Regions from separate parts of the Uliginosibacterium paludis genome, predicted to be linked through region 1. Evidence: riboswitches for the same ligand, from Rfam matches in the RefSeq annotation. Region 1 holds a riboswitch; the other holds the start of a gene.

Region 1 (7,920 bases):
GATCGCCGCTTCGCCCACGGTCAAGCCGAGCCCCGGCAGCGTCACCACGCCCACGCCCTCGCCGCCGGCGATCTCGATGCAGCCGGCGCGGCCGGGCAGGCGCTGCACAAGGGCGGTGAGGTGTGCGCCGTCGGTGCAGTCCGGATCATCGCCGGCGAACTTCACCACCACCGCGCGAGCCGACAGAACTCGCCCGTCCGCCGCGCCTTCGCAGTGCGCATCCTGCACCGCGAAGCGCACCCGCTGGCCATTGGGCAGCAGGGCTTCGATATCGTCCGGCACGCGGCCTTCGACAAGACCGACTGCGGCCGCCCGCGCGGCCGCAGCCGAACAGGCGCCAGTGGTGAAGCCGGTGCGCGTGCCGCGCGGTTTGGCGCCTGCTTCCTTCACGCCTGCGCTTTCTGCCGCGCCTCGGCGAGCGAGAGCAGAGCATGCAGCGCCGCCACGACGAGCGTGGAGCCGCCCTTGCGGCCACGGATCACGATCCAGGGCACCTCATCCTGCTGCGCCATCAGGTCTTTCGACTCGGCGGCCGACACGAATCCCACCGGCATGCCGATGACCAGCGCCGGCCGCACGCCCTCCTCGCGGATCAGGCGCACCAGCTCGATCAGCGCGGTGGGCGCATTGCCGATGCCGACGATCGCGCCTGACAGCAGGCCCAGCCGATGCGCCTTGCGCATGGCCTGAACGGCGCGGGTGCTGTCTTCCCTCTGCGCCGCTTCAATGACATCCGCATCACTGATGAACTGCTGCGGCTGGATGCCGAAATGCGCCAGGCGGGGCCGCGACAATCCCGAACAGATCATCTCCACATCGGCGACCATCGCCGCGCCGCCGCGCAGCATCGCCTGCACGCCGGCCTCCACGGCGCCCGGGTGGAAGTCGGTCAGGCCGTTGAAATCGAAGTCCGCATTGGCATGGATCATCCGCCGCACGATCGGCCACTGTGCGGCGGTGTAGGCATGCGGCCCGGCCTCGGCATCGATGATCGCGAAGCTGTCGTGCTCGATCGCCTGACCGGCGCGGGTCAGCTGCTCGGTGACGGTATTCACGCTGCTCATCAGGCGGGCTCCACCTGGAGCGGAATCACGGCGGCATGGGTGTGCTCATGCGAGTGACCATGGCCCATGTCATGCGCGAGCTCGCGGTAGCTGCAGCCATCGCAGGGCAGGGCGCTGCCTTCGCGACCGGCGATGAGGTCGTCCACCCGCGTTTCGAGCAGCGCGAAGATCTCCGGCTCGAAGCCGAAGTGCGTGCTGCAGGCAAAACGGATCTGCGGATACTGGCTGCGCAGATGGGCCACCTGGCGGTGGATGCGCTGCATCAGGGTGCCGGTGAAGAGGTAATAGGGCAGCACCACGATCTGGCGCATGCCGATCAGGCTCTGGCGCTGCACCACACGCTCAAGCCGCGGCCAGGTGATGCCGGTGAAGGCGAGCTCGACCAGCTCGTGCTCGCCCGCTTCCTGCAGCCAGCGCGCCATGCGGGCCATGTCGCCATTGGCGCCACGATCCGAGGAGCCACGACCGAGCAGGATCACGCCGGTGGTGGTCGGGTCCGGCATGTCGAGCTGGTGCATCGCGCCGCGCAGGCGGCGGCGCAGGATCTCCAGCACCGGCTCGCAGGCGGTGAGGTGCGGCGCGTACTGGAAGCTCACGCCGGGGCAGTGCGCGCGCGCATGCTCGATGGCTTCCGGAATTTCCATCTTCACATGGCCGGCCGCATTGAGGATCAGCGGCAGCACCAGAACGCGCCGGCTGTTGCGGCCAGCCGCGAGCAGGCCGTCATGCAGCGAGGGCGGGGCGAACTCGATGAAGCAGGCTTCGATACGCCAGCCGGGCCGAAGCGCCCGCCACTGGCTCAGGAAGTCGCGGATTTCGGCATTGCCGGACTCTTCACGCGAGCCGTGGCCGACAATCAGGATGGTCGTGTCATTCATGCGCTGGCCTTTCTGAATCGATGGGTAAAGCGCGGGTCGTAGAGTTTGGAACGCGCGAGTTCGGGCCATTCGCGCGCGCCTAGGGTGGGGCTGGCGATGACCATGGCCTGGCTGTTGATGCGGGCCTCGCGACACTGCTGACGGATGGTGGCGAGCGTGCCGCGCAGGATCTGCTCCTCGCCCGGCCAGCTCGCCTTGTGCACCACCAGGACGGGCGCCTCCTCCGGCCAGCCGGCTTCGCGCAGCCCGGCCTCGACGCGATGCATCAGGGTGATCGAGAGGAAGATGCACAGCGTGCAGCGGTGCGCGGCCAGCGTGGCCAGATCCTCGCCCGGTGGCATCGGCGTGCGCCCCTCCACCCGGGTGAAGATCGTGGTCTGGGTCACTTCCGGCAGGGTGAAGCTCTCGACCGCCGCAGCGGCGGAAGCCATCGCCGACGACACGCCCGGCACCACGGCCACCGGTATGCCGAATGCATCGAGCGGACGCACCATCTCGATCAGCGTGCCGTAGAGCGCCGGGTCGCCGGTCTGCAGGCGTACCACGATCTCGTGCCGGGCCGCCTGGGTGGCGAGCCAGTCGGTCATGGCTTCGAGGGTCATGTCCTTGCTGTCGGCGATCGTGCAGTGCGGCGGCGCCCAGCGGGTCGCGGCCTCGCTGACCAGCGAGCCGGCGAACAGGATCGCGCCGGCACGCTCGATCAGGCCGCGGCCCTTCACGGTGATGAGCTCGGGGTCGCCCGGCCCGGCACCGACGAACCACACGGTGCCGCGGGCAGGCGTTTCTGCAGGCGCGCTCACGCTGCGCTGCGGCGGGTCAGGCTTTCATCGAGGCACAGCGTGAGCCAGGCGGGAGCCGCGCCCTCGCGCCGCGCCAGCAGGCTGACCAGCGCCCAGGTCACCAGCGGCTCGAACAGCACCAGCAGCACGTAGCTCAGCGCGAAATGCAGCCAGGCCTGGAAAGGCGTGGCTTCCAGACCCTGGCTGAGCCAGAAGCCGACCATCAGCGTGACGCCGCCGTAGTACGCAGCGTCGAGTCGAAGCACGGCCGCCACCGAACGCTCGCGTGCGGCAGCCGCCAGACGCGGGCCGATGCTCGCATGCAGCGCAATCAGCGGCACGATCAGGGAGAGCGCATTCACACCCAGATGGATCAGGTCCTGCGGCTCGAAGAGCAGGCCCTCCATCAGCAGACCCAGCGCGAATCCGAACAGCGAAGGCAGGAAGCCGAAGAGCAGATAGATCGGCATCGCGCCGATCAGATGCAGTTCGGACGCGCCGGCCTGCATGTGCCAGGACTGCATCAGCAGCGAGAAGAAGCCGGCGGCGAGCAGGGTGCGCAGCCACAGCGCCGGGCGGCGCAGCAGAGCCGGTGCCTGGCTGACGAGTACGGAAGCGGCAACCAGATTGGCGCCAAGAATGGTTGAAGCGGCCAGCTGGCCGGGTTCGATATGCATTGCGACTCTCCCTTGCGCCCCCACCGGGCGCTGATGCGGTGATGGAAAGACGCATGCCGGACTGGCGGAGAGAAGGGGATGAACGTCATGAGGGCCGGGCGTGCCGGCAGCATGCGACAAGGCGCATGCACTGCATGACATGCACCCCGTCGCCCACCGCAACGGCCTGCGTCAATGCGCCAGGCCGGTCTCCGGGCTTGCGAGCGGCGGGCCGTGGGCACGCCGGGGAGAACCACCTTCCCATATCCGGAATGGATACAGTGGCAGGATCGGCAGACGGACTGCTGACCGGTTCTTCCTTGACTCGCTTACCGTTGCGGGGGCAGCGCCGGCATTGCCGCAACCCGCAGGCTGCAACGCACCGGCTTCCCGTTTAACCTGCGCACGCTTGCGACGCGGCAGGAACCTGAAGCTGGGGGCGAGTGTAGCCAGAGCGCCGCACAAAGACCAGCGCATTCTCGCAGCGCTCAGCCCATCAGCATGACGAAGACCTTGATGACTGCGGCATTGACGATGTCGATGAAGAAAGCGCCGACCATCGGAACCAGCAGGAAGGCGAGGTGGGACGGGCCGTAGCGCTGGGTCACCGCCTGCATGTTGGCAATCGCGGTGGGCGTGGCCCCCATGCCGAAGCCGCAATGCCCGGCGGCCAGCACCGCTGCATCGTAGTTGCCGCCCATGAAGCGGAAGGTCACGAATACCGCATAAGCCAGCATCAGCAGCAGCTGGGCTGCGATGATCGCCAGGAGCGGCAGGGCCAGCGCGCTGAGTTCCCACAGCCGCAGGCTCATCAGCGCCATCGCGAGGAAGAGCGCCAGCGACACGTTGCCCAGCACCGACACCGCGCGGGCTTCCGGCTCGTACCAGCCCGGAATCGCCAGCAGGTTGCGCAGCAGGGCACCGACGAACAGCACGCAGACGAAGGCCGGCAGCGCGAGCGGTGTGCCGGCCAGCGCGCCCGCCAGCAGACTGCCCAGCGACAGGCTGGCGGCAATCAGGGCCAGGGTATCGATCATGCGCGGCGCAGTGATGAGCCGCACAGCCTCGGGCTGCTCGTAGGCCAGGGTTTCGTCGTCGGGCGGGGCGGCACTGGCGAGTACTTCCGGCCGGCGCATCAGCCAGCGCGCGACCGGACCGCCGCAGAGGCCACCCAGAACGAGGCCGAAGGTGGCCACCGCCATGGCCAGTTCGCTGGCCTGGAGCAGCCCGTGTTCGCTCGCGAAGCTGCTGCTCCAGGCCGCGCCGGTGCCGTGTCCGCCGGAGAGCGTGATCGATCCGGCCAGCAGACCGACGAGGCCATCCAGACCCAGCAGACGCGCGACCGACACGCCGACGAGGTTCTGCAGAATCAGCAGGCCGACCACGACAAGCAGGAAGCGGCCGAGCATGCGGCCCCCGCGGGCAAGGCTGCGCAGATCGGCGTTGAGGCCGATGGTGGCAAAGAAGGCGAGCATCAGCGGCGCCTGCAGGCTGGTGTCGAGCTGCAGCGTGAAACCACTCGTCTGGCGCAGCAGCGTGAGCAGCAGGGCCACGGCGAGACCGCCGGCCACCGGCTCGGGGATGCTCCAGCTCTGCAGCACACGGATCCGGCTGACGAGCAGCCTGCCAAGCAGAAGAACGCCGGAGGCCGCGACAAGCGTCAGGTAACTGTCGAATTGCATGGGGGATTTCCTTGTAGTTGCGGACGGCTCCGCCGGTCTGGCAAGCGGTCCGTATCCGCTTCGAGACCGGCGCGGGCGGCTTGCGTTCGCCCGACGCGCAACGGCTTTGCCATGCGTCAAGCAGGGACCAGACAGGCTTGCAACTGTGGCGGAAATGCCTGAACCTCGCCGCGGGGGCCGAAAGGACAGGGCCTTCAACGCCCGCCGCACCGGGGCCCGGATCTAGAATCGACGCTCCCCCAAACGTCTGTCCGGAGTCGTGACATGAGAATCGAGACCCTTCTTCTGCCGGTGCTGGCTGCATCGGTGCTGGCTGCCTGCGGCAGTCGCGGCGCAGCCAGGGAAGACGCTGCGCCGCCCCCGCCGGCAGAGCCGCCCAAACCCGTGGTGACTTGCGTTGCCAAGCCGAAGCCGGCCGCTCCCGCACCGGCTGCCGCAAAGGGCAAACCGGCCAGGCCGGCGCCGAAGGGCAAGAAGGCTAGCGCCGCATCGTCGGCCTCATCGAGCAGCGAGGCCGCTCCGGCAACGATGCCGGCAGATGCCGATGGCAAGTGCCCGGCAGGCTATGACGCCGTCGTGAGCACACCGGCCGCGCAGGCCGCTTCGGCCTCGTCGAGCAGCGCCGCTGCCGGCAAGGACGGCGATCGTCCGTCACGCCAGGTGAAGTCGGATGACGGCAGCGTGGAAGGCACGGTCTACGGCAGTCCGGCGCCGGGCAGCAAGCTCGCGAAGGTGAAGATCGGCATGACCGAAGGCGAAGTCCGCAAGGCCATCGGCGAGCCGGATGACATTTCCAGCTATGTCACCGGCAAGGCCTTCATCCCCTTCTATTTCGGCAATGACTCGGCCCGCGTGGAATGGATCTACAGCGGCCAGGGCAGCATCGCCTTCAACGCGGGCGGTTTCGGCGGCCGGCACCTGGTCGTGATGATCAACCACGATCCGAAGATGCGCTGAGCCCCGGCGCCTGCAGAAACGCCCCGGAAACCGCCGTTTCCGGGGCGTTTCTGCATCGGTGGACGCTGTGATTTCAGAAGTTGGCGGTGATGCCGGTGAAGAACACCGTGTCGACATGGCTGTTGTCGTTACGCACCTTCTCGCGGTACTTGTGCAGCACCGACAGGCGCAGGCCGAAATGCTCGGTGATGGTTGTGGTCAGGTCGGCCTGCATCGCGAAGCGGGTGCCGCCGCTGACCGAATCGGGATACAGCACCAGACGGTGCGTGATCCGGCTGCCGGCCGTCAGCCGGTGCATGAATTCCGAGCCCAGCAGCGTTTCGACGCCCTTCGGTTTGTCACCCGTCGTGTAGCGCTCCGCACTGTAGGCCAGACCGCCGTAGAGGTTGAGTGTGGTGTTGTCTTCCTCGATCAGGCGGGTGCCGATACCGCTGGAGAGACTCGAACGGAAGGTCATGTCCTGCATCGCGTCGCGTTCGGCGCCCAGCCCGGCAAAGCCGAAGAGCTTCTCGTCCAGACGCCGCTCGCCACGGAAATCGCCGTTCGCGGTATCCCCGCTGCGCTCGCCGTTTTCGGAACTGCGCACGGCCAGCGCGGTGGCCACCAGGCGGCTGTCGCGCATCACTCGGGTGCCGTCCAGACTCAGGCTGCCCTCGGTGGAATTGGTACTGCCACGCCGCATGGTGAGGCCGGCGCCGAAGGAGCCCTTCCATTTCCCGTTGCCGTCCTTGAGCTCCGGCTCGGCCGCAAGCTTGTGGAACATGCTGTCCTGCACGACGGAGGGAAGGTCGGGCTCATCCTGGGCATGTACCGGCTGAAAGGCGGCGGCAAGACCGAGGCAAAGGGCGAGGGAGGCTGAACGGGGGGTGTGCTTCATGATCTGCAGGAAATGCGGGGACTGAGCCGGACAAGCGCAAGGCCGGCTGAATGGCAGAAGGGCCTGCCTTGCGGCAGGCCCTTCATTTTACGCGTGGAATCAGGCCGTGGTCTTGCGACTGCGGGTGGCCGGTTTCTTCGCTGCGGGCTTCTTGGCGGTGGCCGGCGCTTCACCCTCCGCTTCCGTACCCGCTGCCGCAGCCGCCTTGCCCTTGGCAGGCGCCTTGGGGGCGCGCGGCTCGAACTCGAACCCGACCTTACCGGCCTTGGCGTCCCACACCAGCATCGCGGAGAACTTGCGATGGGTGCGTGAAGACACGAACAACCGCAGCAGGTCGGTCTTGCCGTTTGCGAGCAGCTTCTGCATCTGCTCGGGCTCGATCGGCTGCTGCAGGATCACCTTGCCGGACCGGAAATCGCAGCTCTTTTCGGGGCCGACCGCCTTCTCGCAGACATAGGTGGTGCCATGCTCGAACACGCCGCTGCCGCACTTGGGGCAGGCGCCCAGACTGGTCTGGTCGGAAAAGTCCGGCGCTTCGGCCGTTTCACCCTCACGCGGCTGACCGAAATCGAACTCGGGCAGCTTGTCGTCGTTGAGACGGATCTCGGCATTGAAGGCCCGGCCCATCTTGTTGCGGAAGCCCAGCAGGGGCCCCACCCGGCCGGTGGTCAGCAGGGTTTCGATCTCGTGCGGCTCGAACTGGCGGCCGGCCACGATCTTCCACAGCGAATAGTCGCAGTCGGAGCACTGGAACTTCTTGTAGTTTTCGCGGATGAGGCCGCCGCACTTGGGACAGGGCGCCTTGATGAGGCCGAAATCGCCCGGAATCGTGTCGGAATCGTAGGTCTTGGCGCGCTCGACGATGTCGCGCGTCATGGCCTCAATCTCGCCCATGAACTTGGCGCGCGTGATCTCGCCCTTTTCGAGCTGGGCGAGCTTGTATTCCCACTCGCCGGTCAGCTCTGCGGAAGCCAGTTCGCTGATCCCGAGGCCCTTGAGCAGGGTGACAAGCGAAAACGCCTTGGCG
Region 2 (7,920 bases), on a different contig from region 1:
CGGTGCCGACCAGCAGGCGGGACGAAAACTCGCGATCGCCGATCTTCAACACATCAGTCATGTCTGGTTCCTGAGTCTGGTTCAGCCGCCGCCTACGGCCACAACGATTTCGAGCACGTCACCCTCGGCGAGCTGCGTGGTGGCATGCAGGCCCTTGGGTACGATCTCGCCGTTGCGCTCGACGGCGACACGCTTGCCTACGAGCGACATGTCCTCGAGCAGAGACAGAACGGAACACGGGGCGGACACCTGGCGGGTTTCGCCATTGATCTTGAGCGCGAGCATGGGACGGCGGCTGTTACGGGAAAAATCCGGCCCCGATTTTACCATGCAGGGGCGATCAGCCCCGGGCTGGCATGCAGCAATGACTTGCAGGCGACGCGGCCGGATGGCTACAATCGCCCCTCTTCCTGCCGGAAGCGCAGAGCGGGCGTCGTATAATGGTAATACCCTAGCTTCCCAAGCTAGAGCCGTGGGTTCGATTCCCATCGCCCGCTCCACATCAATCACGCGCAAGTGATTGAGCATGAAAAAAAGCCAAACCACCGGGTTTGGCTTTTTCGTTTCTGGTCCATTTGTCGTTGCTGCCAACCCCGGCTGCACCAAGCACCTTCGACGACTAGGCGTGGAGGTCACCAGCTCGGCGCTAGGCAACATCCTGCCAATCGACTCGCCAAGGTGCATGGAACGCGCTTCTGCCCGAGCCGGGAACTGATTCAGCAGCGAAAATGAAAGAAGCCAGGCAAGCAGCCTGGCTTCGTCAAGGCGACAGCGGCACGGGCCGCTGGAGAGGTCACAGGCTGCGTAGCAGCATTCTCATGCCGTAAGCCTCGACCCGATCGTGATCGCTGATGTAGCGTTCGTCGAGAGACAGTGTCTGGAGCCGGTCCGCAACCAACTCCTGAACGAAGCCTTCTGCCTCCTTTTCCGAGTCAGCATGAAACGGCTCGTGAACAACAAGACTTTTTGGAGAAAATCCGACGCTTCCCATGGCATACCTCCTGACGCATTCTCGGGCACGGCACCCTCGAATTCATCCTATGCCCTGCCGCCGGATTTTGTGATCAGGGTTTGCTGTTAAGCACTCTCCGCAACCGGAAACACCCTTGCAGTGGTCATCAGAGCGAATTCCGGCCTGAACGCCTGTCGTCACTCAACGGGCACAAAAAAACGGGAAGTCACACTGTGGCTTCCCGTCCCAAATAGAGGAAATCCGCTAACCGGATTTCCCTCCCCCTTCGTGCGGTGCTTCACCGCCGCCGACAGCACTGGCTGCCTGCAAAAATTCCGTGCCTTCAACTTGCCGGCTAACCGGGCCCTGAACCCGGGCCCGGTTGCCGTATGGAGCTGCGACCTGTGGTGCGCCCCGTTGTAAGCGTTCTCTCAAGGAACGCCAGTCTCCTCACTCCCCATGGTGTGCCCTGGCGCCTTGCGGTGCGGAGCTGACTCCGTGGTGAGAAGAATTCTTACACATCACCGCCTCTTATGAATACATCAATTGAACTTTTTGCCCCAAAACTTTTTTATCGTGTCGCGAGCGCAACACCTTTCAAATCAACAAGATAAGGGAAAACCCTTAGTCTTTTTTGCGGGCAATCAAAGTGTTTCCCGGAAAACCTTGCGCGCAGAGCCTTGGAGGGTGCGGTTCTGTCGAACTCCGCGCTTCACAGACTCTGAAAACTCACTGCCCCGCCAGCCTCCCGGTGATGAAGGCCCACTCTTCTGGTGTCACCGGCGTAATGGAAAGACGGTTGCCGGGCTGCAGGACCCTCATGCCGGAGAGTTCGGGGACACTTTTGAGACGCGCCAAAGGGATCAATGAGAGTTTGCGTTCGAAACGCACGTCCACGTTGAACCAGCGAGGCGACTCGGGTGTTGATTTCGGATCGTGATACGGACTGGCCGGGTCGAACTGGGTGGCGTCGGGGTAGGCGAGGCTGGCAATACGGGCGATGCCTGCAATACCGGGATGCGCACAGGATGAGTGATAGAAGAATGCCAGATCGCCCGGACGCATGGTGTCGCGCATGAAGTTGCGTGCCTGGTAGTTGCGAACGCCATACCACGGGACGCTTTGGTCAGGCCTGGCCGCCAGGTCGTCGATGCTGCAGTCGGCGGGCTCGCTTTTCATGAGCCAGTAGCGCATGGAGGCCTCATGTGAAAAGAGCGTGAGGCAAACCTGCCTCACGCTCTGGAAGGGATCCCCCGCAAGTGCCGTCGAGCCGTCATCCTGAACCTGGGGTTCAGGGGGTTGCCACTCAACCGCATCAGGTGCGCCCGGCATAAGGGGCGCTCACAACAGCGGGGTGCTGAGCCGGCAACCATGTCACGAAGACATTGGTTCAAGGAGTATGTGGCTCCAACCAACACCGCAGGGGAAAACTGCCGGGGAAACACCGCATCGCGATGTCGCCCTGAATTCTTTATGGACCTTTGCAGCGAAAATTTCCGTGAGGATATTTCCCGACTTCACGAACGGCTCAGAAAAGGTTTTCCTGTTTGCCGGCCACTTTGTCGATCTGCTCGACCATGGCTTCAATTCTACGCTGGTACGCAGGCATGTCCAAGCCTGCCGTGCGTTGCGCCACCACGGCTTCATGCGCAATCATCAGCGCGCACATCACTGCGGTTGACTCGCTGCCCGACGATTGCTTGCCGATGAGCTGCTGCAACTTGTCGTTCACCATTTCAACGGCAGCTTCCAGCGACGCCCGCTCGCCCGGCTTCACCGACACCTGGTAAGCCCGCCCCATGATCTGAATCTGCATGGTGTCACTCATGCGCCATCTCCCTGGGGCAAACGGGCCAGCAGCCCTTCCACGCGCTCGGTCACCACGGCGAGTTTTTCCGTCAGGCGCCGGTTGTCGGCCTGAAGCGTCGCAACACGCGTGGTCAGCTCGCGGTTTTCGAGATGCAGGCCCTTGTATTCGGCAAGCAGTGCGTTCAGGCGCGATTCGAGGCTGGTGAGTTCGGCATCCATCGGGCGATGGTAGTGCGGCGCAGCGAAGGCGGTCAACGCACGTCCGGCGGCTTTCCGATAGAATCCGCGCCAGCTTCAGGTGTCTGCACGGAACCCTTCGTGCAGATTAAACGGGAAGCCGGTGAGTGGTGTCTTGCGACGCCTGCAATGCCGGCACTGCCCCCGCAACGGTAAGCGAGTCACGATGCAGCAGACGGCCACTGTAACGCGGTTACGGGAAGGCGCTGCATCAGGAGGATGACACCTCCGCTCGCGAGTCCGGAGACCGGCCCGGAGCGCATCGAGGCGCATTGCGGAGGGCGATGACCGGAACCCTGCTCTCCCGTTCCGCGACTTCCTTTCCGGCGCCCCGCCCCTCTTGTATATCCCGTGCGGGCGGCACGGAAGGAGCACGATCTTGAACTTCCCACGCAGCAAAGCCCTGCCGGCAGCCATCCTGCTGGCTTTCTCCCATTCCGTTCTGGCAGCAGACACGGAAACCGTTCTGGACGACGTGGTGGTGACTGCCAACCGCGTTGCCCGGACCGCTGAAGACACACTGACCTCCGTCAGCGTCATCACCCGCAAGGACATCGAGCAGAAACAGGCGGCCACCGTGCCCGAGCTGCTCAGTGGCCTGCCCGGTGTCCAGTTCACCAACAACGGCGGCATCGGCAAGAACACCTCGCTCTTTCTGCGCGGCACGAATGACGGTCACACGCTGGTGCTGATCGACGGCGTCCGCGTCGGATCGGCCACGCTGGGCAGCGCCGGCCTGCAGGATCTGCCGGTCGAGCAGATCGAACGCATCGAGCTCGTGCGCGGCCCGCGCGCCAGCCTGTATGGTTCGGAAGCCATCGGCGGCGTGATCCAGATTTTCACCCGCAAGGGTCCGCAACCGGCGGCATTCAGCCTGGGCGGCGGCTCGCGTCAGACCTATCAGGGCTCGGCAACGGGCGGCTTCGGCTCGCAGGACCTGTGGCTCAACGTCGGCGCTTCGGGCTTTGCAACACACGGCATCAACGTGCGCGAAACCGCCAACGAGCCGGACAAGGATGGCTACACCCGCAGCAGCATGAACGTGCGCGGCGGCGGCCGTATCGGCCAGTCGCTGAACTGGGATCTGCAGACCCTGCACACCGAAGCGCGCAACAAGTACGACGGCAATCCGAACGTCACCGATGTGAAGCAGGATCTCTACACCGGCAACCTGCAATACACGGCAAACGCCCGCTACAACACCTCCCTGCGGCTGGCGCAAAATCTTGACGCCTCGACCAACCTGAAGGAGGACAACTTCTCCTCCCGCATCGACACCCGTCGCAGTCAGGCCAGTTGGCAGAACGATTTTTCGCTGGCGGAAGGCCAGCAGCTGGTCGGCGGGCTGGACTATGTCTATGACGAAGTCCTGAGCAACAGCGCCTTCAGCCGCACCAAGCGCAGCAATCGCGCAGCCTTCGCGGAGTATCTGGGCGAATTCGGTCAGGCAGACCTCCAGCTCTCCGCACGTCATGACAGCAACGAGCAGTACGGCCACCACAACACCGGCAGCATCGCTGCGGGCTACAGCTTCTCGCAGGCCCTGCGCGTCCGCAGCAGTTACGGCACGGCCTTCAAGGCCCCCAGCTTCAATGACCTCTACTACCCCTCGTCGGGCAACCCGAACCTGCAGCCCGAAACCTCGCGCACGATCGAGGCAGGCGCCGGTGGCAAGCTGGGGCAGTTCAGCTGGGATGCCAGTGTCTTCAAGACGCGCATCAACAACCTGATCGCCTGGGCGCCGGATGCTTCCGGCAACTACGTGCCGGGGAATGTCTCCCGCGCGCACATCACCGGTCTGGAACTCTCGGCGAGCCAGAAATTCGGCAACACGACGGTCGGTGCCAGCGCCACGCTGCTCAATCCCAAGGATCACTCGGGTGGCGCGACCGAAGGCAACCTTCTGGCGCGCCGTTCGCGCCAGAGCGGCCGCATCGACGTCGACCAGCTGATCGGCCAGTGGAGCGTCGGAGCCTCGCTCAACGGCACGGGCAAGCGCTATGACGCCGCCAACAACACGGTGAAGATGGGCGGCTACGCCACCGCAGACCTGCGCGTGGAATACCGCTTCAACCCCGAGTGGCGCATCCAGACGCGTGTCGAGAACGTTTTCGACAAGCGCTACCAGACGGTCAGCACCTATAACCAGCCGGGTGTGGGCGCATTCGTCACCCTGCGCTACCAGCCGAAGTAAGCTGCACCGACCGCAGCCGGCCACCTGCCGGCTGCCCCCGCATACGGAGAGACTGATGAGCGACAGCGAACGCGAAACCCGCCACAAGGCGCGCATGGCCCGCAAGAAAGCCGTGATCGACGCTCATATTGCCGCGGCCGACGAAGAACGCGGCCTGCTGCTGATCAACACCGGCAACGGCAAGGGCAAGAGCAGCGCAGCCTTCGGCGTGCTGGCCCGGGCACTTGGCCACGGCTTGAACTGCGCCGTCGTGCAGTTCATCAAGAATCGCTCGGACACCGGCGAGGAAGCCTTCTTCCGCGACCATCCCCGCGTGAAATGGCATGTGATGGGTGACGGCTTTACCTGGGACACCCAGGACAACGCCCAAGACACCGCCACCGCGCGCGTCGCCTGGGAGCAGGCGATGGTCTATCTGAAGGATCCGGCGATCGACCTGCTGATCCTCGACGAATTCACCTACACGCTCAAATACCGCTGGCTGCCGCTGGACGAGGTGACGCATGAACTCGACGGCCGCCCGGCCATGCAGCATGTGATCATCACCGGCCGCGCCGCGCCCGAAGGCCTGATCGAGATCGCCGATACGGTGACGAGCATGGAACTCACGAAACACGCTTATCACGCCGGAGTGAAAGCCATGCCCGGCATCGAATGGTGAGCGCCCGATGAGTTGCCGCGCCTTTCTGATTGCCGCACCGGCCTCGGGCCAGGGCAAGACCACCGTCACCGCCGCGCTGGCCCGCCAGGCGCGTGCGCGCGGCGAACGGGTCCGTGTGTTCAAGACCGGGCCGGACTTTCTTGACCCCATGATTCACGAGGCCGCCAGCGGCGCGCCCTGCTACCAGCTGGACCTCTTCATGGGCGGGCTGGAGCACTGCCGCGCCCTGCTCGCGCAGGCGGCGCAGGAAGCGGACCTGATCCTGGTCGAAGGCGTGATGGGGCTCTTCGACGGCAAACCGTCCAGCGCGGACCTGGCACGTGCCTTCGAACTGCCGGTGCTGGCCGTCATCGATGGCAGCGCCATGGCCCAGACCTTCGGAGCCCTGGCGCATGGCCTCGCAAGCTTCCAGCAGGGGCTGGAATTTGCCGGCGTGATCGCCAACCGCGTCGGCAGCGAGCGTCATGCCAATATGCTGTTTGAATCCCTGCCGGCGCACATTCCCGGCCTCGGCTGGCTGCCACGCGAGGGCGCGATCACTCTGCCGGAACGCCATCTCGGCCTGCTGCCTGCCGCCGAGCTGGCCGACCTGGAAAGCAAGCTGGACAAGGCTGCCAGCGCGTTGCGCTTCGACCCCTCGCTGCTGCTGGAATGGGAAGGAGTTTCCAATTCCCCACTCCCCACTCCCCACTCCCCATTGAAAGGCCGACGCATCGCCATCGCGCGGGACGCCGCCTTCTGCTTCACCTATCCCGCCAACCTCGACACCCTGCGCGCACTGGGCGCCGAGCTGTGTTTTTTCTCACCGCTCCATGATGGTGGCCTGCCGGAGTGTGACGCCCTCTGGCTGCCGGGCGGCTATCCGGAACTGCATGCCGCGCGCATCGCCGGAAACGAATCCATGCAGTTGGCATTGCTCGCTCATGCCTCGGCCGGCAAGCCGCTGCTCGCTGAATGCGGCGGCATGATGGCGCTCTTCGAGACGCTGGTGACGGCAGACGGCGCCATGCACAACGGCTTCGGCCTGCTCGAGGGCAGCGCGCTGATGCAAGGCAAGCTCGCCGCGCTCGGCCTGCAGGCTGTCACCCTGCCGGAAGGCGAGCTGCGCGGCCACAGCTTTCACTACTCCCGCGCCGAAACACCGCTCTCGCCCATCGCCCGAGGCACGAATCCCAATGGCGGCGGAGCGGCCGAAGCGGTCTATCGCGCGGGCCGCATCACCGCGAGCTACATCCACTTCTACTTCCCCTCCAACCCGGACGCGGTCGCCGCGCTGTTCTCGGCATGAGCGGCGCGCAACGCATCGTCTGCCTGACGGAAGAAACCACCGAGACGCTCTACCTGCTCGGCGAAGAGGCGCGCATCGTCGGCATTTCCGGCTACACCGTGCGACCCGAGCGGGCCCGCAAGGAGAAGCCCAGGGTCTCGGCCTTCACCAGTGCGAAGATCGACCGGATCCTTGAACTCGAACCGGATCTGGTGATCGGCTTCTCCGATCTGCAAGCCGACATTGCCTCGCAACTGATCCGCAGCGGCATCAATGTGCTGATCACCAATCAGCGCAGCGTCGAGGAAATCCTGCAAACGGTGTTCACCATCGGCGCACTGGCCGGCGTACCCGAGAAAGCCGCCGCACTGGTCGCCGAGTTGCGTGCCGGCATCGATCGCGTCGCCGCCGAAGCCGCCACCCTGCCGCGCCACCCGCGCGTGTATTTCGAGGAATGGAACGAGCCGCTGATCTCCGGCATCCGCTGGGTCGCCGAGCTGATCGTGCTGGCCGGCGGCGAAGAGAGCTTCCCGGAACTCAAACAGCATAAATCGGCGAAGCAACGCATCATCGCCGACCCGCTGGAAGTGGTGCGCCGCGCACCAGACATCCTGATCGCCTCCTGGTGCGGCAAGAAATTCCAGCCCGAGCAGGTGCTCGCCCGCGCGGGCTGGGCCACCGTAGCTGCCGTGCGCGACGGCGAGCTGTACGAGATCAAGTCCTGCGACATCCTGCAGCCCGGCCCCGCCGCACTCACCGACGGCCTGCGCCAGCTCGCCGCAATCATCCGCAACTGGGCG

Evidence for each region. A riboswitch is a leader RNA that binds a small molecule or an ion and turns the genes downstream of it on or off. The one in region 1 is predicted to bind cobalamin.
Region 2: another riboswitch for cobalamin. It lies ahead of btuB (TonB-dependent vitamin B12 receptor); the one in region 1 lies ahead of ABDB87_RS07045 (energy-coupling factor ABC transporter permease).

What each region holds. Positions count from the first base shown of each region.
Region 1 covers NZ_JBDIVF010000002.1:438,516-446,435, forward strand. The annotation lists gene ABDB87_RS07025 (cobalt-precorrin-5B (C(1))-methyltransferase) at 1-390, opposite strand, end outside; gene ABDB87_RS07030 (precorrin-8X methylmutase) at 387-1,064, opposite strand; gene ABDB87_RS07035 (sirohydrochlorin chelatase) at 1,064-1,942, opposite strand; gene cobM (precorrin-4 C(11)-methyltransferase) at 1,939-2,742, opposite strand; gene ABDB87_RS07045 (energy-coupling factor ABC transporter permease) at 2,739-3,398, opposite strand; cobalamin riboswitch at 3,564-3,823, opposite strand; gene gltS (sodium/glutamate symporter) at 3,866-5,059, opposite strand; gene ABDB87_RS07055 (hypothetical protein) at 5,324-6,016, shown strand; gene ABDB87_RS07060 (DUF481 domain-containing protein) at 6,090-6,893, opposite strand; gene ABDB87_RS07065 (DNA topoisomerase III) at 6,993-7,920, opposite strand, start outside.
Region 2 covers NZ_JBDIVF010000001.1:1,008,676-1,016,595, forward strand. The annotation lists gene ABDB87_RS04905 (thiazole synthase) at 1-61, opposite strand, end outside; gene thiS (sulfur carrier protein ThiS) at 82-285, opposite strand; tRNA gene ABDB87_RS04915 (tRNA-Gly) at 427-500, shown strand; gene ABDB87_RS04920 (hypothetical protein) at 794-991, opposite strand; gene ABDB87_RS04925 (EVE domain-containing protein) at 1,682-2,146, opposite strand; RNA gene ssrS (6S RNA) at 2,199-2,381, opposite strand; gene ABDB87_RS04935 (cell division protein ZapA) at 2,481-2,780, opposite strand; gene ABDB87_RS04940 (cell division protein ZapB) at 2,777-3,016, opposite strand; cobalamin riboswitch at 3,041-3,268, shown strand; gene btuB (TonB-dependent vitamin B12 receptor) at 3,378-5,192, shown strand; gene cobO (cob(I)yrinic acid a,c-diamide adenosyltransferase) at 5,248-5,853, shown strand; gene ABDB87_RS04955 (cobyrinic acid a,c-diamide synthase CobB) at 5,861-7,141, shown strand; gene ABDB87_RS04960 (cobalamin-binding protein) at 7,138-7,920, shown strand, end outside.